3 regions of the Carboxydocella sp. ULO1 genome follow, and region 3 is predicted to be linked to each of the others. Evidence: riboswitches for the same ligand, from Rfam matches in the RefSeq annotation. Region 3 holds a riboswitch; each other region holds the start of a gene.
The links. A riboswitch is a leader RNA that binds a small molecule or an ion and turns the genes downstream of it on or off. The one in region 3 is predicted to bind cyclic di-GMP.
Positions count from the first base shown of each region.

Region 1: another riboswitch for cyclic di-GMP. It lies ahead of flgB (flagellar basal body rod protein FlgB); the one in region 3 lies ahead of ULO1_RS08465 (hypothetical protein).
Region 2: another riboswitch for cyclic di-GMP. It lies ahead of ULO1_RS01345 (hypothetical protein); the one in region 3 lies ahead of ULO1_RS08465 (hypothetical protein).

Region 1 is NZ_BDLQ01000021.1:105,443-112,381, reverse strand. It holds gene hslV (ATP-dependent protease subunit HslV) at 1-324, shown strand, start outside; gene hslU (ATP-dependent protease ATPase subunit HslU) at 329-1,711, shown strand; gene codY (GTP-sensing pleiotropic transcriptional regulator CodY) at 1,748-2,530, shown strand; cyclic di-GMP riboswitch class I at 2,751-2,836, shown strand; gene flgB (flagellar basal body rod protein FlgB) at 2,889-3,314, shown strand; gene flgC (flagellar basal body rod protein FlgC) at 3,318-3,770, shown strand; gene fliE (flagellar hook-basal body complex protein FliE) at 3,793-4,095, shown strand; gene fliF (flagellar basal-body MS-ring/collar protein FliF) at 4,124-5,662, shown strand; gene fliG (flagellar motor switch protein FliG) at 5,674-6,678, shown strand; gene ULO1_RS04625 (FliH/SctL family protein) at 6,671-6,939, shown strand, end outside.
Region 2 is NZ_BDLQ01000007.1:106,677-113,615, forward strand. It holds gene ULO1_RS01325 (ABC transporter ATP-binding protein) at 1-136, shown strand, start outside; gene ULO1_RS01330 (ABC transporter substrate-binding protein) at 179-1,792, shown strand; gene ULO1_RS01335 (ABC transporter permease) at 1,861-2,865, shown strand; gene nikC (nickel transporter permease) at 2,877-3,734, shown strand; gene ULO1_RS01345 (hypothetical protein) at 3,796-4,467, opposite strand; cyclic di-GMP riboswitch class I at 4,536-4,623, opposite strand; gene ULO1_RS01350 (peroxiredoxin) at 4,754-5,224, shown strand; gene ULO1_RS01355 (inorganic phosphate transporter) at 5,213-6,205, opposite strand; gene ULO1_RS01360 (DUF47 domain-containing protein) at 6,198-6,824, opposite strand.
Region 3 is NZ_BDLQ01000058.1:56,651-63,589, reverse strand. It holds gene ULO1_RS08475 (PLP-dependent aspartate aminotransferase family protein) at 1-958, shown strand, start outside; gene ULO1_RS08470 (PLP-dependent aspartate aminotransferase family protein) at 962-2,107, shown strand; gene ULO1_RS08465 (hypothetical protein) at 2,177-2,386, opposite strand; cyclic di-GMP riboswitch class I at 2,473-2,563, opposite strand; gene scfA (six-cysteine ranthipeptide SCIFF) at 2,720-2,860, shown strand; gene scfB (thioether cross-link-forming SCIFF peptide maturase) at 2,932-4,284, shown strand; gene ULO1_RS08450 (peptidoglycan DD-metalloendopeptidase family protein) at 4,387-5,751, shown strand; gene trxB (thioredoxin-disulfide reductase) at 5,907-6,833, shown strand; gene ULO1_RS08440 (tetratricopeptide repeat protein) at 6,911-6,939, shown strand, end outside.

The DNA of each region.
Region 1 (6,939 bases), on a different contig from region 3:
TTCAGGGGAAATTTAACCAGAGCTGCTGTCGAGCTGGCCAAAGAATGGCGGCGGGACAAAATCCTGATGAAACTGGAAGCCATGATGATTGTGGCTGATTTGCAACAAATACTGATAATCTCCGGGAACGGTGAAGTGATTGAGCCTGATCAGCCATATATAGCTATTGGGTCAGGAGGCGCCTATGCAATGGCAGCCCTGAAGGGTTTGTATCATCATTCCGCACTGCCTGCAGATAGCATGGCAGAAGAGGCTTTAAAAATCGCTGCCTCTCTCTGTGTATATACCAATGAGCATATTACTGTGAAGCGGATAGGGGGGTAAGACCGTGCAGGAACTGACTCCTAAACAGATAGTACAGGAACTGGATAAATATATAGTGGGTCAGCATAAGGCTAAAAAAGCTGTGGCCATAGCACTGCGCAATCGGATCAGGCGGAAAAGGCTGCCCAGAGAACTTCAGGAAGAAGTGCTTCCTAAAAATATTATTATGATCGGTCCAACCGGAGTGGGTAAAACCGAAATAGCTCGTCGGATTGCCAAACTGGTGAATGCTCCTTTTGTTAAAGTGGAGGTTACGAAATTTACGGAAATCGGTTATGTTGGCCGGGATGTAGAGGCAATGGTAAGGGATCTGGTGGAAACGTCCATTCGCATGGTCAAAGAAGAAAAAATGCAGGAAGTGGAAGAACGCGCCTATGAACTGGCTGAGGAGCGGTTACTGGACATAATTGCCCCTCGAACTCAGCAAAATTTGAACCGCAAAAATCCTTTCGAATTATTTTTTGGTAGCAATCAGGAAGAGCAGGAACCGGTACAGGTATCAGAACAAGATGAACTCCAGCGGGTTCATCAGCGCCAGTTACTAAAAGCAGGCAAGCTGGATAATATGTTGATTGAAATCGAAATCGAAGAAACTAACCGCCCGGTGGTGGAAGTTTTTTCGGGAAGCATTGAGGATATGGGTTTGAATATTCAGGATATGCTAAGCGGCTTCCTGCCCAGGAAGAAGCGAAAACGGAAAGTAACTGTAGCGGAAGCGAGAAGAATATTGATGCAGGAAGAGGCACAGAAACTCATTGATATGGATGAAGTGATTGCAGCAGCGATTGAGCGAGCAGAAGAAACAGGAATAATTTTTCTGGACGAAATTGACAAGATTGCAGCCAGGGAACAGACTGGTGGGCCAGATGTGTCGCGGGGTGGGGTTCAGCGGGATATATTGCCGATTGTGGAAGGTTCAACCGTCATGACCAAATATGGGGCCATCAAAACAGATCACATGCTCTTCATTGCTGCTGGTGCCTTTCATGTTGCGAAACCATCGGATTTGATTCCAGAACTGCAAGGAAGATTTCCAATCCGGGTTGAATTAGAACCATTGAGTGAACAGGATTTTTTACAAATTTTAATTGAGCCGCAGAACTCATTAATCAAGCAATATACAGCTTTGCTGGCTACAGAAGGCATAGAAGTTAAATTCTCTGAAAATGCCCTTGCTGAAATAGCGAAAATAGCTTATACTGTAAATGAAGAAACAGAGAATATCGGGGCACGAAGATTACACACTATTTTGGAAAAAGTTCTGGAAGATATTGCCTTTGCTGCTCCGGAAACTGAGGAAAAACATATTACTATTGATGCCGAATATGTCAGAAAAAAGCTGGCTGATGTGGTGCAAAATCGGGATTTGAGCCGATATATTTTATAAACACTATTCTTTGGAGGGACAGCAGGAATGGAAGAAATGGAAATACTTTTAGAGAAGACGAGGAAGATCAACCGACTTTTACAGAAAGCAGCGGGCAACCCTGTAGATTTTGAAGAAATGGCCAAAGTTTTGTGTGATTGTGTAGATGCCAATGTTTACATTGTGGGAAGAAGAGGAAAAGTACTGGGCCATGCGTTTATGAAAAAATTCGAATGTGACACCATGGTTCAGATCGTGGAACAGGCAGAGCGGTTTCCTGAGGCATACAATGAGGCTCTGCTTAAAGTTTCTGATACTTGTACTGATTTTCACCAGCGGGCCAACACCTGTGTTTTTGAAGGCGGGCATACCTGTATATTCAGTGGGAAGCGTACAACGGTAGTTCCCATACTGGGTGGCGGTGACCGCCTGGGCACTCTGGTCCTGGCTAAATTTAATACTGAATTCAGTAATGCCGATTTAATCCTGGCCGAATATGGTGCGACTGTTATTGGAATGGAAATCCTCAGATCTAAAGCCGAGCGAGTAGAAGAAGAAGCAAGGAAAAAAGCGGCTGTTCAAATCGCTCTGGCTACCCTGTCCTTCTCGGAACTGGAGGCAGTTGAGCATATTTTTGAGGAACTGGGCGGGGAAGAAGGATTGCTGGTGGCCAGCAAAATTGCTGACCGGGTAGGTATTACGCGTTCGGTAATTGTAAACGCTCTGCGAAAATTTGAAAGCGCAGGTGTGATTGAGTCCAAATCCCTGGGAATGAAAGGCACTTATATCCGGGTATTAAATGATCGGCTGCTGGAAGAACTAAAAAAGCTAAAACACTAATTTTTAGAAAACGATGAAAAACCACCTTACTGGTGGTTTTTTTTCTTGTCTTTCCAGCAACAAATACTATATTTTTTAAGGTAAAGCTTGATATTTTATTGATAAGAGAAAGGAATTTCGCCAGCTGCGGCGAATATATAATGCGACATAAGATGACAAAAAAAGAAGAAAAACGAAAATGGTTAAACAAAAAGCAATAATATGGGACTAAAGTCCTGTCCTTTGCTCAGGGCAACTTGGTCGAAAGGCCAAGACGCAAAGCCACGGGCCTGTAGCTCAGATGAGTATGGCAGCCGGGTTACCAAAGGGTTCTCTTGCCCTGGCCTCTGCCGGGTTTATTTTTTGGAGGGATAGCGAGATGATCGAGCGCATTCTCAATCTTTCGACAATCAATTTTTTAGAACGGGGTCTGGATGCAGCCAGCCTGCGGCATCAGGTTTTAAGCAATAACATTGCTAATGTGAGCACACCTGGTTTTAAACGCAGTGATGTGGTTTTTGAAGAGGTTCTGGCTGCAGCGTTAGGACAGGGAGAAAAGACTACCCTTGCAGGTGTCAGAACGGATGCTAAACATTTGCCCATTGGTTCTGTCCCAATTGTGGCTGTTCAACCTCAGCTTGTCCGGCAGGAGGATACTTCTCTCCGAAATGATGGTAACAATGTAGATATTGATTTGGAAATGGCTGAACTGGCGAAAAACACCATTTATTATGAAGCTTTATCCAGACAAATTGGAGCGGAAATTGCCAAGCTGAAATATGTGATCTCCGAAGGGAGGCGCTAATTAATGAGCTGGTTTGACAGTCTGGAAATCAGTGCTTCAGGATTGACGGCCCAGAGGTTGCGGCTAGATGTTATTTCCAACAATCTGGCTAATGTTAATACTACCAGAACGCAGAACGGAGGCCCTTATCGGCGGCAAATGGTAGTTTTTGCAGAGCGGGCCGATGAGCTTACCTTTGCCCAGGCTTTACAGAATGCTCTGGGGCAGCAAAAACCTGTTCCTGCGGGAAAGGGAGTTAGGGTAGTTCAGGTTGCAGAAGACCAGAGTCCTTTACCCAGAGTTTACAACCCCCAGCATCCGGATGCCGATAACCAGGGGTATGTGACAATGCCGAATGTGAATGTAGTGACGGAAATGGTAGACATGATTTCAGCTACGAGAGCTTATGAAGCCAATGTTACCGCCTTGAATGCTGCTAAGTCCATGGCGGTCAAGGCTCTGGATATTGGCCGTTAATTAGCGGAAAAGGGGTGAAAGAATGAAAATCGAAGCAATCCAAAGCAGCGGATTGGCTCAACCCCTGGGGTTGGATAAAACAAAAACTGTTACTAACAGTGAGGGTCCCAGTTTTAGTGAAATACTGGCTGCCAATTTGGCCAAAGTGGATGAGTTGCAAAAACAGAGCGATGCCGCCAGGATGCAACTCTTGACCGGTCAGGCCCCTGATTTGCACACCGTAATGATTATCGGGGAAAAAGCTAATCTGGCTTTGCAATTAACGGTACAAATACGCAATAAGGTAATTGAGGCGTATCAGGAAATCATGCGCATGCAGGTATAAAAGTTAAAGGTTAGTGAGGAAGGTGGATATGAAAGAGTTATATGCCAAAGTCAGGGAAAAACTGATGCAATTCTGGCAACAGGCCAACCAAACCCAGAAAATACTGGCCCTGGCGGCGGCAGTGACTGTTGTTGTAGCCATTGGGGCGATTTTGTATTTTTACCGGCAGCCTGATTATCAGCCCCTTTTTACTAACCTGGAAGCAGCCGACGCTGGTGCCATCACAGCCAAACTGGATGAGATGAAAGTGCCATATCAGGTTTCAGCGGATGGCAAGACCATCCTGGTACCCGCTGACCAGCAAGCTTCTATTCGCTTAAAACTGGCCAGTGATGGTGTACCTACTGGTGGCGTGGTGGGTTTTGAATTATTCGACCAGCCTAAATTCGGGGAGACAGATACCGATCGTCAGGCCAAATACCAGCGGGCATTGGAAGGAGAACTGACCCGCACTATCATGCGAATGAATGAGGTTGAGCAGGCGCGGGTTCATATTGTGTTGCCGCAGAACAGTTTGTTTGCCCTGGAGAATGAACAGGAAGCTAGAGCGGCAGTAATGCTGAAACTGAAACCCTACCAGAAATTAAAAGAAGAGCAGGTAGTGGGCCTGATCCGTCTGGTAGCCAATAGTGTTAAAGGTTTAAAGCCGGAAAATGTAACAATTGTTGATTCCAATATGCAGAGTTTAAGTGATGATATTAATCTGGGCAGTGAAGAGAAAAATAGTTCGAAGCTAACAGCATCCCAGCTGGAATTAAAACAGCAGCTGGAAAAGGATATGGAAAAATCAGCCCAGTCTATGCTGGACCGGGTTTTTGGACAGGGTAAGGCAGTGGTTAGAGTGACTGCTGAACTGGACTTTGACCGGGTTGAAATCAACAAAGAGGACTGGGGAGATAAAGTAACGCGGTCGGAGCAGATTCAGGAAGAAAACCAGAAGGGCAGCAGCACTATTCCGCAGGGAGTTCCCGGAACGACCACAAATATACCCGGTTATCAGCAAATAACTCAGCAGAATAACAGCAGTGAAAGCAATAAGAGCAATAAAATCCGCAACTATGAGATTGACCGTACTCAAGAACATCGTGTCGTAGCGCCTGGCTCAATTAAGCGCCTGTCAGTAGCTGTGATGGTGGATGGGCAAAGGGTAAAAGAGGATCAAGTAGGAGCAGTGCAGGAAGTTGTTGCCAGTGCTCTGGGTGTTGATACTGCTCGTGGTGATATGATTAAAGTTACCGCCATTCCTTTTGATACATCCGATCAACAGGCTCTGGCAGCTGAGCTGACAAAAGCTGAAAAAATGGAACTTTACAAACAGATAGCAATCTGGGCGGGGATTGCGATAGTTCTAATCTGGCTTGCTTTCATGCTTAAGAAGGTGTTAACTCCTAAAGGCGGAATACAGCCTGAGCCGGTTTCGGTGGAACAGCTTCTGGCCGGCGTCAGCATTGAAAAGACCCAAGAAAAATCTGAACTGGAAAAAATTCAGGAAGAAATTGAGCAACTGGCCAAAAAAGAACCGGAAAATGTGGCCGGGTTGTTACGCACCTGGTTGGCCGAGGAATAGAGGTGATGTAGTTGGCCAAAGGTCTAACAGGAAAGCAGAAAGCAGCAATATTGCTAATAGCCCTTGGTCCTGAGCTCTCAGCTCAGGTGCTGAAAAAAATGAAGGAAGATGAAGTGGAGAAACTGACCTTTGAAATTGCCAATTTGCGTAAGGTCAGCCGGGAATATACGGAACAGGTGTTGCGTGAATTTCATCAGCTTTGTATAGCCAAAGAGTATATTAACCAGGGTGGTATCGACTATGCCCGGGAAATCCTGGAGCGAGCCCTGGGCACTCAAAAAGCCATTGACATTATCCAAAAACTGACCTTAAACCTTCAGGTTAGACCATTTGACTTTATTCGCAAATCTGATCCATCCCAGTTATTGAACTTCATTCAGGGTGAGCATCCTCAAACTATTGCGCTGGTGATGGCTTATTTAAATCCGGATCAGTCAGCTCAGCTCCTGTCGGCTATGCCGCCGGAAATTCAGGTGGATGTGGCGAGACGGATAGCGTTAATGGATCGTACGTCACCGGAGGTTATCAAGGAAATTGAAAAGGTTCTGGAGCGCAAGATGTCATCTGTTTTTGCCCAGGACTACACTACTGCCGGCGGATTACAGAGCATTGTAGATATATTGAACCGCGTGGATCGTTCTACCGAAAAGGTGATTATGGAAAGCCTGGAAATTCAGAATCCAGAACTGGCAGAAGAAATCAAAATGCGCATGTTTGTCTTCGAGGATATTGTGTTACTGGATGACCGGGCAATCCAGCAAGTTCTGCGGGAGGTTGACAGCAAGGATCTGGCTCTTGCCCTGAAAGGTGCCAGCGAAGAAGTTGGTAACAAAATTCGTCGCAATATGTCCAAGCGGGCAGCGGAGATGCTCAAAGAGGACATCGAGTTTATGGGCCCGGTCCGTCTGCGGGATGTCGAGGATGCGCAGCAGCGAATTGTTAACATTATCCGCAAGCTAGAAGAAGCTGGCGAAATCATCATAGCACGTGGGGGAGGAGATGAGATCATTGTCTAAAGTCATCAAATCTGCTCATGTGGCTAATCTGGCTCCTTTGCCGGTTCATCGGCTCAGAATTTTGCAGCTGAATGAAACCGGGGAAGAAACTGGACCTGAAATATTTAAACCAGATGCGGAAGAACTGGAAAAGGTCCGGGAAAGCATCTTAAAAGAAACAGAAGAAATGGTGGCGGATTTAATCAACCAGGCTAAAGAACAGGCTCAGGTAATAATCGCTGAAGCCCATGATGAAGCGGAAGCCATTCTGGCCAATGCCCG
Region 2 (6,939 bases), on a different contig from region 3:
CAACCCGCCAGCGGGGTGCAATTTCCATACCCGTTGCCCGCTGGCCAGAAAGAGCTGCCGGCAGGAGGTACCACGTTTGCAGGAAGTGGGACAGGGACATCAGGTTGCCTGTCCGGTAGTAGTGGGCAGTCATTGAGGTCAGGCAAATATCAATATGAGGAGGTTGAGAGTTGTGAAAATGCGGAAACTGTGGTCCCTGGCCCTGGCTGGTGTGCTGGCTTTAAGTACTCTGCTCAGCGGCTGCGGTGGCGGCAAAAGCGCCGACAACGGCGGCAAACCGGCAGGGGAAGAGAAGAAAGAAAAAACCTTCATCTTCGCCAAGTCCGGTGACCCCGTCGGTCTGGACCCCATCAATGTTACCGATGGTGAATCCATCTATGTTACCCAGCAAATTTTTGACACTCTGGTAGAATACAAGCAGGATAGCACTGAGATCCAACCGGCACTGGCCGAGTCCTGGGAAGCTTCCAAGGATGGGCTGGAATGGACTTTCAAACTGCGTCAGGGAGTTAAGTTCCATGATGGTACGCCCTTCAATGCCGAAGCTGTCAAATTCAATTTCGATCGCTGGCGCGACAAGAACAATCCCTATCACCAGGGAGATTTCGAATACTATGCCGCTATGTTTGGCGGTTTCCCCGGCATCATCAAGGAAGTTAAAGCTGTAGATGAGTATACCGTCAAGTTCATTCTGGAAAAACCCAATGCTCCTTTCCTGGCCAACCTGGCTATGGCTGCTTTCGGTATTTCCAGCCCGGATGCCATCAAGAAATACGGTCAGGACTACTTCAAAAACCCGGTGGGCACCGGTCCCTTTAAGTTCGTGGAATGGAAAAAGGATGACAAAGTAGTCCTGGTTAAGAATGAAGAATACTGGGGCGAAAAAGCTAAAGTTGACAAGGTTATCTTTCGCACCATCCCTGATAACAGTGCCCGGCTGATGGAACTGAAAGCTGGCACTATTGATGCTATGATCGGGGTGAACCCCGATGATGTAGAAGGAATCAAGAATGATCCCAATCTGCAGTTATTGCTGCGTCCTTCTATGAACGTAGGCTATCTGGCCATGAACACCGAGAAAAAGCCTTTTGATAACGTAAAAGTACGCCAGGCTATTAACCATGCCATCAACAAGCAGGCTTTGATCGATGCCTTCTATGCTGGTCTGGCCAAGCCGGCCAAGAACCCCTTGCCGCCTTCTCTCTGGGGTTACAATGATGAAGTGAAGGACTATGAGTATGATCCGGCTAAGGCCAAAGCTCTGCTGGCTGAAGCAGGTTTCCCCAATGGCTTCAAGACCAGGCTCTGGGCCATGCCGGTCGCCCGGCCCTATATGCCGCAGCCCAAGCAAATTGCTGAAGCCATTCAGAAGGATCTGGCGGCTGTGGGCATTCAGGCTGAAATCGTAACCTTTGACTGGGGTACTTATCTCCAGAAAGGGGAAAACGGGGAACACGAACTCTATCTCCTGGGCTGGACCGGGGATAATGGTGACCCCGACAACTTCCTCTATGTTCTGCTGGACAAGGACAACACTACCAAAGGTTCTGCTTCAAATGTTGCTTTCTACAAGAATGACAAGGTTCATGACCTGCTGATTAAAGCCCAGCAGGAATCCGACCAGAACAAGCGGGCTGAGCTGTACAAGCAGGCTCAGGTGCTGATTAAAGCGGATGCTCCCTGGGTACCGCTGGTTCATTCCACCCCGCCGGTTGCGGCCAGGAAAAATATCAAGGGCTGGGTACCTCATCCCACTGGTAGTGAATGCTTTAACACCATTGACAAAGAGTAAGCTGGTAAAGACAGAGGAGAGGCCGGTTGCGGCCGGCCTCTTGCTCTCTCTTTCAGGGAGGAAAATTCATGGCACAATATATTGTTCGTCGCTTGCTCCAGATTATTCCCGTCTTTTTTGGTGTAACCCTGCTGGCTTTTTCCTTAATCCATTTTATTCCCGGGGACCCGGCCCAGATCATGCTGGGCGAACGGGCTACACCCGAGGCGCTAAAAGAACTGCGAGAACAATTGGGTTTAAATGACCCTTTATATATTCAATACGGCCGTTTTTTAAGCCACATTCTGACTGGAGATCTGGGCCGTTCCATAGTTACCAATGAACAGGTAAGCAAGGAACTGGCTACTTTTTTCCCGGCCACCCTGGAACTGACTCTGGCGGCCATGCTGGTGGCGGTGATCGTCGGTCTGACTGCGGGTATAATTGCGGCAGTGAAACAATACTCTTTTTTTGATAATATCTCCATGGTAGGAGCTTTGTTCGGGGTTTCTATGCCCATCTTCTGGTTAGGTCTGATGCTGATCTACCTCTTTGCCCAGACTTTAGGCTGGTTCCCTCCTTCCGGACGCCTGAGCACTGAATATACTGTTCCAGTGATTACCGGCTTAATTACTGTGGACGCCTTGCTCAGCGGGGATATGGCTGCTTTTAGGGATGCCCTCTGGCACCTGGCCTTGCCGGCGCTGGCTCTGGGCACTATCCCCATGGCTATCATTGCCCGCATGACCCGCTCCAGCATGCTGGAAGTGTTGCGGCAGGATTATATTCGCACCGCCCGGGCCAAAGGGCTGGCGGAGTGGCTGATTGTGCTCAAGCACGCCCTGCGCAATGCCTTCCTGCCCGTTTTAACGGTAATCGGCTTGCAGTTTGGTTCCTTGCTGGGTGGAGCTGTAATGACGGAAACCATCTTCTCCTGGCCGGGAATTGGCCGCTATATCTATGCTGCCATAATGGCCAGGGATTTTCCGGTGGTGCAGAGCAGTATTGTTTTTATAGCCATGCTGTTTGTGTTAATCAATCTTCTGGTCGACCTGCTTTATACCTATATTGATCCCCGCATTCGTTACAGTTAAGGAGGAGCGCCATGAGCCAGAACAAAGGAGGACTATGGGCTGACGCCTGGCGTCGGCTAAAGCGGAATAAAGTTGCCCTGCTGGGTGCGCTGATTGTGGCTATCTTGCTGTTTACTGCTCTGGCTGCCCCGCTCATCGCTCCTTATGACCCCGTTCATGATGGGAGCTTGAAGGAGCGCTTGCAACCACCCAGCGCCAAGCACTGGCTGGGAACGGACAAGCTGGGCCGGGATATTTTTAGCAGGATTGTTTATGGTGCCCGCATCTCTGTTGAAGTGGGGGTTATTTCTGTAGGCATCGCTTTGATAGTAGGCACCCTGATGGGGGCGTTGGGCGGCTATTATGGCGGCTGGCTGGATTCCATCCTGATGCGTATTGTTGATATAATGCTGGCATTTCCCAGTGTCCTGCTGGCAATCGCTATCATGGCAGTGCTGGGGCCCAGTCTGGAAAATGCCATGGTGGCCATCGGACTGGTGAATGTGCCAACCTTTGCCCGGGTGGTACGGTCTACTGTTCTGGCGGTGAAAGCCACTGAATATATCGAGGCGGCCAAAGCTATCGGGGCCAGGGATGCTCGCATTATTTTCCGCCATATTTTGCCCAACTGCATTGCGCCCATTATTGTAACAGCTACCCTGGGCATCGGTACAGCTATTCTCGATGCCGCCGGCCTCAGCTTTCTGGGCCTGGGGGCTCAGCCACCTACACCGGAATGGGGGGCGATGCTGGCCGATACCCGGGATCTCTTGCTTAAAGCGCCCTGGGTGGCCATATTCCCCGGGATTGCCATTATGCTGAATGTACTGGGCTTTAATCTGCTGGGAGACGGTTTGCGGGACGCCCTGGATCCCAGGTTGAAACAGTAAAACGCATTGCCCGGTGGAGGTTAAATAACAAAGCCGCAGGCTTTGCCTGCGGCTTGGATTTTTACTGGGTAATGGAGGCATTAACAGTTGTAGTAGCCTGAGCAGTTTGATTCAAAGCTGAGGTAGCGGCAGCCAGTTCAGCTTCCAACTTTTTGATTTTAGCTTGTAATTCAGCGATTTTACGTTTGGCTTTTTCCGCTTTGGCTTTGGCTTTCAGTTCCTGTTTCAGTTTCTTTTCCTGGGCTTTTAATTGAGCCAGTTCCCGCTTGTCTTTTTTCTGTTCTTTCTTAATTTCATTTTCCCGTTTGACAATTTCCTTTTTCAGCATCCTGGCCAGCTCATTGATCCGGTGAATGCGTTTCACATAGGTCTTACTGTCTTTAGTTTTCTTGAAATCAGCCACTGCATCTTTTTTCAGACTATTGATAGCCTGGGCCAGAACCCGGATATCTTTTTTGCTGGTGATCAGCTTGTTCAGCTCAGCCTTGAGTGCTGTATCGGTCGGATTGTCCAGCAGCTTAACCAGCACCGCTTTTACCTGCAGAACCTGCTGCTCAAAAGGATTGACCTGGGTAGTAGTAGTGGTATTGCCATAGGTGTCGGAAGTAACAGTGGTCTGGGTTGTAGCATCAGTGGTAGTGGTGGTTTCCCCTTCAGCAAAAACAGCGGAAACAGGACCAAGAGCCAGGATTGCGGCAACAAAAGTGGCCAGGAATTTGTGTTTGATAGTCATAAGACATACCTCCTTTTAATGCTCAAAATTTTACCTCCTGCCAGAGCAGGAGGTAAATCGCCTCGCACTCGGGCAGCTGGCTGGCCTGGCAACGGAGTTGCGGTAGCCCCTTTAGCTTTGCGTCACCACCTTTCGATGGTTTTGCCTTTTTCCTTTTCGCTATATTATACGAACAGGCAATCATTTTTGGGGGGACCTAAGAAGTTTTTCTAAAAAATTTTTTTCGACAACAAAACAGGAAATCCTGCTCCAATGGGGAAAATAAGTAGCAGAGGAGGTTGAGAATATGGTAGAGATCGGCTTCAAGGCCCCTGATTTTACCCTGCCCGCTACCGGGGGACAGGAAATCACTTTATCCCAATTAGCTGGCAAAAAGGTTGTTCTTTATTTTTATCCTAAAGATAATACTCCTGGTTGAACCAATGAAGCGGTCGATTTTAATGACCGGATGGAGCAGTTTGCTGCCATCAATACCGTTATTCTCGGAGTAAGCCGGGATTCCATAGCCAGTCATGAGAAATTTGCGGCCAAACTGGGTCTGAAATTTCCTCTGCTCAGTGATAGTAACGGGGAAGTATGTCAGTTGTATGAGGTATTAAAAGAAAAGAATATGTATGGCAAGAAAAGCATGGGGATTGAAAGATCCACTTTCCTGATCGATGCCGATGGTGTTATCCGACAGATCTGGCGCAAAGTCAAGGTAGCCGGCCATGCCGAAGCTGTCCTGGCTGCAGCCAGGGAGCTATCAGAGCAATAATTCCAGGGCTAGATAGACCCCGGCTCCGATCAGGCTGGTAGCTGGCAAAGTGAGAAACCAGGCGGTAATAATCTGTCGGGCCACCCCCCATTTTACCCCGCGAAAGTTTTTGGCTGTGCCCACTCCCATGAGTGCGGAAGCGACTACATGAGTAGTGCTGACGGGTAGGCCAAAGCGGGAAGCCAGCAATATTACCAGGGAAGAGCTAATATCCGAGGCAAAACCATTTATGGGTTCAATTTTAAAAATCCGCCCGCCCATGGTGCGGATTATTTTTTTCCCCCCTGTAGCGGTACCCAGGGCCAGGGCACTGGCGCAGGCAACTACTACCCAGAAGGGAACATGAAAAGTATCAATCATACCGGCGCTGACGAGAGCCATAGTGATCAGGCCCATGGACTTCTGGGCATCATTGGAGCCATGGGAATAGGCAGTCAGCGCTGCTGAAAGGATCTGTAAGCGACGAAAAACATTATTGGTCTGATGGGGATGAGAAAAGCGGAAGAGCCAGAAAAAACCCACCATTACCAGATAGCCCACCACCAGACCCAGAATAGGGGATAAGATCAGGGACAGGATGATTTTACTCAGGCCTGTCCACTTGATGAGCGCAAAACCGTGCTGGGCAGCGGCAGCTCCTACCAGGCCGCCGATGAGGGCATGGGAAGAACTGCTGGGAATGCCATAGTACCAGGTAAACAGGTTCCAGAAAATAGCAGCTGAGAGGGCGCCGATTAAAACCGTCTGGGTTATGGCTGCTGGGTCCACAATTCCTTTTCCGATGGTAGCTGCCACAGCGGTATGGGTTACCGCTCCTAGAAAATCAAAAGCGGCAGCCAGGAGAATTGCCTGCCGGGGGCTGAGGGCCCGGGTGGCAATGGAAGTGGCAACAGCATTGGCGGTATCATGGAAGCCATTTAAGTAGTCAAACAACAAAGCAAGGATAACAACGATAATGACCAAAGCGGTGAGACTAAGCATATTTTAGCACTACTCCCTCTAATAAATCTGCCATATCATCACAGAAGTCCAGCATTTCTTCCATATATTCATACAGGTCTTTCCACTTGATGATTTCCAACGGACTGCAATCCAGGGCAAAAAGCTGGGCCAGGCCGGTGCGGTAGATATTATCTCCCTGGCTTTCCAGCTCATTGATAGTCTGACAGAGCTTCTGGATTGCTTCCGGCCGGGAAGTCAGTTCCGGCAAGAGCTTTATGGCTTTGGCTAGAGCCAGACTGGCTTCAAAGGCAACCCCGGCCAGCTCCTGACCGGTCCGGGTAGTCTGTTCCACTTTATAGAGTCCCAGTTTTACGCAGGTGCCGTGCAGGTAATCGACCACGTGCTCTAACCCCTGGGTGAGCCGGAAAAGCTCATCCCGGTCGATGGGAGTAATAAAAGTACGATTGATTTCTTTCTTTAATTCTTTGGCAATCTGATCGCTTTTTTCTTCAACTTGATCCAGCTGCCGCATTAGCTGCTCAGAGTGTTGCTGTTCTTGCATGATGGCGCGAAAATGACGGGCAGCTTCTTCCAGGCACTGGGCCAGCTCACCTAACAAGCGGTAGAAAATATCATTTTTTGGTTTTATACTAAACATCTCGGGGCCTCCTTTAACTGTACTAATAAAGATTGTAACTGTCCCCATCTGCTGCGTCAACAAGACTCGACAAAATAACAGTTGCTTACCCGGGGGCAGTATGCTATACTAATTG
Region 3 (6,939 bases):
CGGGTGTAGAGGTTTTGCCTTTAGTTCCGGCATGGCGGCTTTGACAGCAGTCTTTCAAATATTTAAGCCAGGAGATAGAATCCTGGTTTGTGATGATTTATATGGCGGTACCTATCGTCTGTTTGAACAAATCCTGCGTCCTCTCGGACTGGCCTTTACCTATCTGGATTTCAGTAATACCAGCGAGGCGGACTGGGAAAACTATGCAGGTCAGGATGTAAAGGCGGTATTTATTGAAACCCCTACTAATCCGTTGATGAAAATCTATCCTTTATCCCGCCTGGCCCAATTCTGTCAGCGGCATCAATTATTATTGCTAGTAGATAATACTTTTATGACTCCCCTGCGCCAGCGACCCCTATTGCTGGGGGCGGATATCGTTATTCATAGTGCCAGCAAATATCTGGGTGGGCACAATGATTTGATTGCAGGCCTGGTCGCAGTCAAGGACCCTGAGCTGGCGGAACGGGTGTATTTTTATCAGAATGCCTGCGGAGCTATACTGGGACCACAGGATAGCTGGTTGTTGCTGCGCGGCCTGAAGACTCTGGCGGTGCGGCTGGAACGGCAGGAGCAAAATGCAGCCGGAATAGCTTCTTATTTAAATAAACACCCGAGGGTAAGAAAAGTCTGGTATCCTGGCCTGGCAGAGCATCCGGGAAGAGAGTGGCATTTTGCTCAGGCCAGCGGGCCAGGAGCTATGGTGTCTTTTGAAGTGGAATCAAAGGAGCTGGCATTAGAGGTCTTAAGCAAAATCAGACTTATTTCGTTTGCGGAAAGCTTAGGCGGAGTAGAATCGCTGTTGACTTATCCTGAAACCCAGACCCATGCGGATATCCCGGAAACGGAGAGAAGGAATAGGGGTATTACTGATTGTTTGTTGCGCTTATCAGTTGGCCTGGAGCATCTGGAAGATTTGCTGGCAGATCTGGAACAAGCTCTAGGCGGGGAGGTATAGAAAATGGAACGCGATTTAAAGGAAAAAAGTCTTTACGTTCATGCGGGTCCGCGGGGTGATAAATATACAGGTGCCGTAAATGTCCCTGTTTATCTCACCAGTACCTTTGACCAGGAGGAATTGCCTGCTCGCAAACCCTATGAATACAGCCGGGGCCAGAACCCTACCCGGGAAGCTCTGGAACAGGCTATTGCCAGACTGGAAGGGGGTAAATACGGTTTTGCTTTCAGCTCCGGGATGGCGGCTATCTCTACAGCTCTCTGTTTATTCGCGACCGGGGAGCATGTACTGGTGACGGAAGATTGTTATGGTGGTACTTACAGGATTTTGACCAAATTCTTTGCCCGCTATGGGGTGGAATTTGATTTTGTGGATACTACCGATCTGGAACAGGTAAAAAAGGCGATAAAACCCAATACCAGAGGGATTTTTGTGGAATCGCCCAGCAATCCCCTGATGCGGATTACCGACCTGGCGGCTTTGAGCCAGCTGGCCCGGGAAAAGGGGCTGATTACCCTGATTGATAATACCTTTGCTACCCCTTATTTGCAAAAACCCCTGGCGTTAGGCATTGATGTGGTGATCCACAGTGCGACCAAATACATCGGGGGACATAGTGACCTGCTGGCGGGTCTGATTGTGGTCAATGATGAACAGCTGGCCCGGCAAATCAAGCTGGTTCAGATGGCCTTTGGGGCAGTTCTCAGTCCTTTTGACTCCTATCTGACCTTGCGGGGGCTAAAAACCCTGGCTATTCGCATGGAACAGCAGCAAAGCAACGCCCGGGAACTGGCCCTCTGGCTGCGGGATAGAAAAAAGGTGAAAAGGGTGTATTATCCCGGCTTCAGCGACCATCCCGGTGCGGAAATTCACCAGCGCCAGGCCCGGGGACCAGGAGCAGTGATCACCATTGACCTGGGCAGTGAAGAAGAAGCCATTGCCTTTATTAATTCTACCAGCATTCCGGTCATCGGGCCTAGTTTGGGCGGAGTAGAAACCATTATCACCCATCCTTTTTCCATGTCCCATGCCGGTATTCCGGCGGAAATCAAGAACCGGCTGGGAATTACGCCGGGACTGGTGCGAATTTCGGTAGGGATAGAAGAAGTTGAGGATTTGAAACAGGATTTTTCAGCTCTGGACCGATAATTGCAATTATTTTTAGTCACGTGTCTGCCAGAAAAAACTCCCCTGAACTTTCTGTTCAGGGGAGCCTTGTTAGCTCTCAAATAACACATTGGCATTATAACCGGAACCGCCCGTTTGCCGCATCAGGTCTTTGAAAGTCTTGGGCTGAACGGTACGGATGGGAATTTGTTTGCCGCAGACCGAGCAAATAATGCGCCGTTTCCCCGAAATCGGCTCTCTCTTGGTGATGAGTGTGTCCATTGAGACATGAAGAAATCCACATTTGCATTCCAGTTCCATATATTACACCCCCAAATGAAAAAGCCTTTCCAGGAAGCCTCCAATGGAAAGGCGGAGCAGTCTGTGGCTCTCTATCTCTTTCCAGCTTCGGCAACCTGGCAATCATAGCCTCCGGAGCGAGGCCTTAGACCCATGGCTTTGCGCCCCCACCTTTCGATGGGTTTGCCTTTATCGACTGTGTGTAGTATTTCACTTATTAATTTAGCACTATTTGTAACAAGTGTCAACTCTTAATTGGTGAAAAATGACGAAAAAACTCAAATGGCTTGCCAAGGCAGGGTTTAACTGTTAAAATTATTTAGGGAAAATCAATAATGTGAGGAGGATATTCTAATGGCTAAGCATATTAAAACTCTGGCTGTAAAAAATCTGCAAAATACCGTTAAAACCGGGGGTTGTGGCGAATGCCAGACCAGCTGTCAATCAGCTTGCAAAACTTCCTGCACAGTTGGTAACCAGGTTTGTGTAAGATAAAGAAAGGGCCTGACCTCACCTGCGGGGTCGGGTTTTTTACTGTCTAATGCTGTTTAATGAGGTGGTAGACATTGTTGCATAAATTTACCCTCTTTGGCAGTAGGATTGTCTATGATGTGGCTTCCGGCTCCGTCCATGTAGTGGACGAGCTGACCTGGCGGATTCTGGAGTACTGGCCGGTTGCAAGTCGGGAGGAGATTGGAGCCAAATTAGGGCAGGAATATAGCCGGGAAGAAATCGAGGAAGCGGTCCGGGAGCTGGAGGAATTAAAAAAGGAGGGTCTATTGCTGGCAGAGGACCAGGCTCCGGCTGCTTTGCATTTGCGCCAGCAATCGGTAGTAAAGGCCCTTTGTCTCCATGTGGCCCATGACTGCAATTTGCGCTGCCGTTATTGTTTTGCCGGCACCGGGCCTTTTGGCGGGGACCGTACTCTGATGAAGGAGGAAACAGGGCGTCAGGCCATTGACTTCTTGCTTAAAGCCAGCGGAAAGCGGCAGCAGGTGGAAATTGACTTCTTTGGCGGGGAGCCGCTGCTGAATTTTCCGGTAGTCAAAAACCTGGTGGCATACGGCAAAGAGGCGGCCGCGGCAGCCGGGAAGAAAATCAAATTTACTTTGACTACCAATGCCCTGTTGCTAACTGAAGAAATTGAACGGTGGTTGAATGAAGAGGAAATGGCAGTGGTTCTAAGTCTGGATGGGCGTCCGGAGGTCCATGATCGCATGCGCCCCCGGCTGGATGGCAGTGGTTCTTACCAGCGTACTGTTGACCATATCTTGCGTTTTGTTAACAGCCGTAACCAGGAAAATTATTATGTGCGGGGAACTTTTACCAGCTTACAACCGGATTTTGCGGCAGATGTCATTTACATGGCTGACCTGGGGATTAAACACCTGTCGGTAGAACCGGTAGTAGGGGCGCCGGAAGAGGATTATGCCCTGAAGGAAGAGCATCTACCACAATTGCTGGCAGAATATGAACGGCTGACAGAGGAGTTTTTGCGGCGCCAGGAAACAGGGCAGCCCTTTACCTTTTTCCATTTCAACCTGGATCTAACGGGTGGCCCTTGTCTGGCCAAGCGGCTATCCGGTTGTGGTGCGGGCCATGAATATCTGGCCTGCGACCCGGAGGGCAACCTCTACCCCTGTCATCAATTTGTCGGCAATAAAGATTTCTGGCTGGGAACAGTAGATACAGGAGTAGAAAAACCGGAGCTGGTCCAGCGTTTTCAGGAGGCCCATGTCTTCAACAAGCAGAAATGTCAGAATTGCTGGGCCCGCTATTTATGCAGCGGTGGTTGCCATGCCAGCAACTACCACAGCCATGGCCATTTGCTGGAACCATATGAAATGGGATGTGCCCTGGAAAAGAAGAGACTGGAATGCGCTATTTATATTCAGCTAAAAACTGCAGGTCTTGTTTAAATTTTAAAGAAAAGGTTGGCTGGATAGTTAAACTATGATATAATAGAAAAGCCATGTTTATCTTTTGCGGACTGCAGTGGATGAGCAGGGAAAGGAGGGGCCATGCAGAAAGAGCTTGCAACCAAACAGCAAAATGGCAACTGGCTGGGGGTTGTGCTGGGCCTGGCACTGGTAGCCAATGTCCTGGCAGCCTGGCAAACTGATGATAGAATTAAAGCTTTTGCAGTAGAAATCGATGGGAAGCAAGTAGCAGTGGTAGAAGAACGCCAGCAGGCAGACCGCTTGATCAAGCAGTTGATCAAAGAACGCCAATTAAGGGGAGAGGCTTCTCATCAGCCGGTGATTGTCTATGAACCGGTAAAGGCAAGAAAAGAGGAATTGACTGCAGCTGACCGGCTGCAACGAATTTTACAGGAACAGTTGTTGCCGATCCGGGCCGCATATGGAATCGAAATCAACGGCCGGGTTGAAGTGGTTCTGCCCACCCGGGAAGAGGCGGAAAAAGTACTGACTCTATTGCAGCAACAGGCCAATGGCGGTATGAAAGGCACAGTAGTGTCCAGTCAAATTAAAGAAAAGATTGCGGTTGTTAAAACAGTAGCAGCCAGTGGTGAGCTGGTCACGGCTCCGGAAGCGGCTCGAATCCTGCTGCAAGGGCGGACAGAAATCAAGGAATATACCGTTAAGGAAGGGGATAGTCTCTGGCTGATTGCCCGGCGCTATGACTTAAGGGTGAAAGACATCCGGGCGTTGAATCCGGAGATTACCGGTGAATTCGTCGATGTGGGCCAGGTCATCAAACTGGCCAAAGTGGAACCCCTGGTACATATTGAAACCAGGCTACGGACTCAGATTGTCGAGAACATTCCGGCTCCTGTTAAGGTGGAAATGAAACGGACCTTGCGCCGGGGGGTAGAAAAGGTAGTTCAGGAAGGTAAACCGGGTAAACAGGTTAAACAGGTGGAAACGGTATTTATTAATGGGGTACCGGTAGGACAAAAACTGGTAGCCAGCCGGATTGTGGAAAATCCTCGCCCCAGAGTTATTTACAAAGGCGGACGGGGAGGGAGTTATATGATTGCCTCCCGGGGTAACGTGGGCAGTGACTTGCTCTGGCCTACTCGTGGTCCGATCTCTTCTCCCTATGGTGAACGCTGGGGTCGGATGCATACCGGAATAGATATTGATGGCAGTACCGGCAACCCTGTTTATGCTGCTGAAGATGGAGTGGTTATTCAGGCTGGCTGGTATGCTGAATACGGTAAGTTCATAGCGATTCGCCATGACAATGGACTGGTTACCCGTTATGGCCACCTATCTTCCATAGATGTAACCGAAGGCCAGCGGGTCAGCCGGGGTGAATATATAGGTGCTGTAGGTTCAACTGGCCGCAGTACTGGTTCTCATCTCCATTTTGAGGTACTGAAAAACGGTGATTTCCAGAATCCTCTTGCATATTTGCGCTAAACTACAAAACCAGGGACTGCCCTGGTTTTGTTCTTTTTCGGGGTTTACCTGAACAAAAATTTTAATATACTATACGGGGGTATACTTGACAAAAGGGATTTTTCGTAAGAAAATAAAGGTAGCGAAAACACAGGAAAGTGAAAGAGGGATGAAAAATGGCCAATACTGTGTATGATATTATCATCATCGGAGGGGGGCCGGCAGGGTTGACGGCTGCCCTCTATGGAGCCCGCTCCAATCTGAAAGTGCTGGTAATCGAAAAAATGATGCCCGGTGGACAGGCTGCCATTACGGAAAGCATTGAAAATTATCCTGGTTTTCCCCAGGGTATTGCCGGTTTTGAACTGGGCATGAAATTGCATGAACAGGCCGGACGTTTTGGTGCTGAAATGGTAGTGGAAGAAGTGGTGGAACTGCAACTGGCCGGCCAGCCCAAGGTGGTCAAAACCACCCAGAATACTTATGAAGCTAAAGCGGTAATTCTGGCTACTGGGGCCAAAAACCGCGCCCTGGGTTGTCCGGGGGAAGAACAATTCCGGGGCCGGGGAGTTTCTTATTGTGCCACCTGTGATGGAGCCTTTTTCACCGGTAAAAAGGTGGTAGTAGTAGGTGGCGGCAACTCCGCAGTGGAGGAAGCGGTGTATCTGACCAAGTTTGCGGAAAAGGTAACCATTATCCACCGTCGGGATACTTTGCGGGCTGACAAAGTAGTACAGGAAAAGGCTTTTAATGAACCAAAGATCGATTTTCTCTGGAATAAAGTAGTGGTGGAAATCACCGGGCAGGATCAGGTAACAGGGGTAGTGGTTCAGGATACGGTGACCGGAGAAAAATCCACTGTAGCCACTGATGGGGTTTTCGTCTTTGTCGGCATGGAGCCCCAGACTGCTCTGGTAGCAGGACAGGTGGAACTCACTGAAGATGGCTATATTCGGGCCGATGAAAGCACTGCTACCAATTTGCCGGGGGTTTTTGCTGCCGGAGATGTGCGCAAAAAACCCCTGCGCCAGGTGGTAACAGCCGTAGCTGATGGAGCGGTAGCAGCCATGGCTGCTGAAAAATATGTCGAAAATTTGAAATAGATCAGGCCTGGCAGGAATCTGCCTGCCGGGGTAGAATATAACCTGTGGGAATTTTACCACAGGAAGGAGAATGTCTGGTGCCAAAGCCAAAACACCGGAAAAAGCC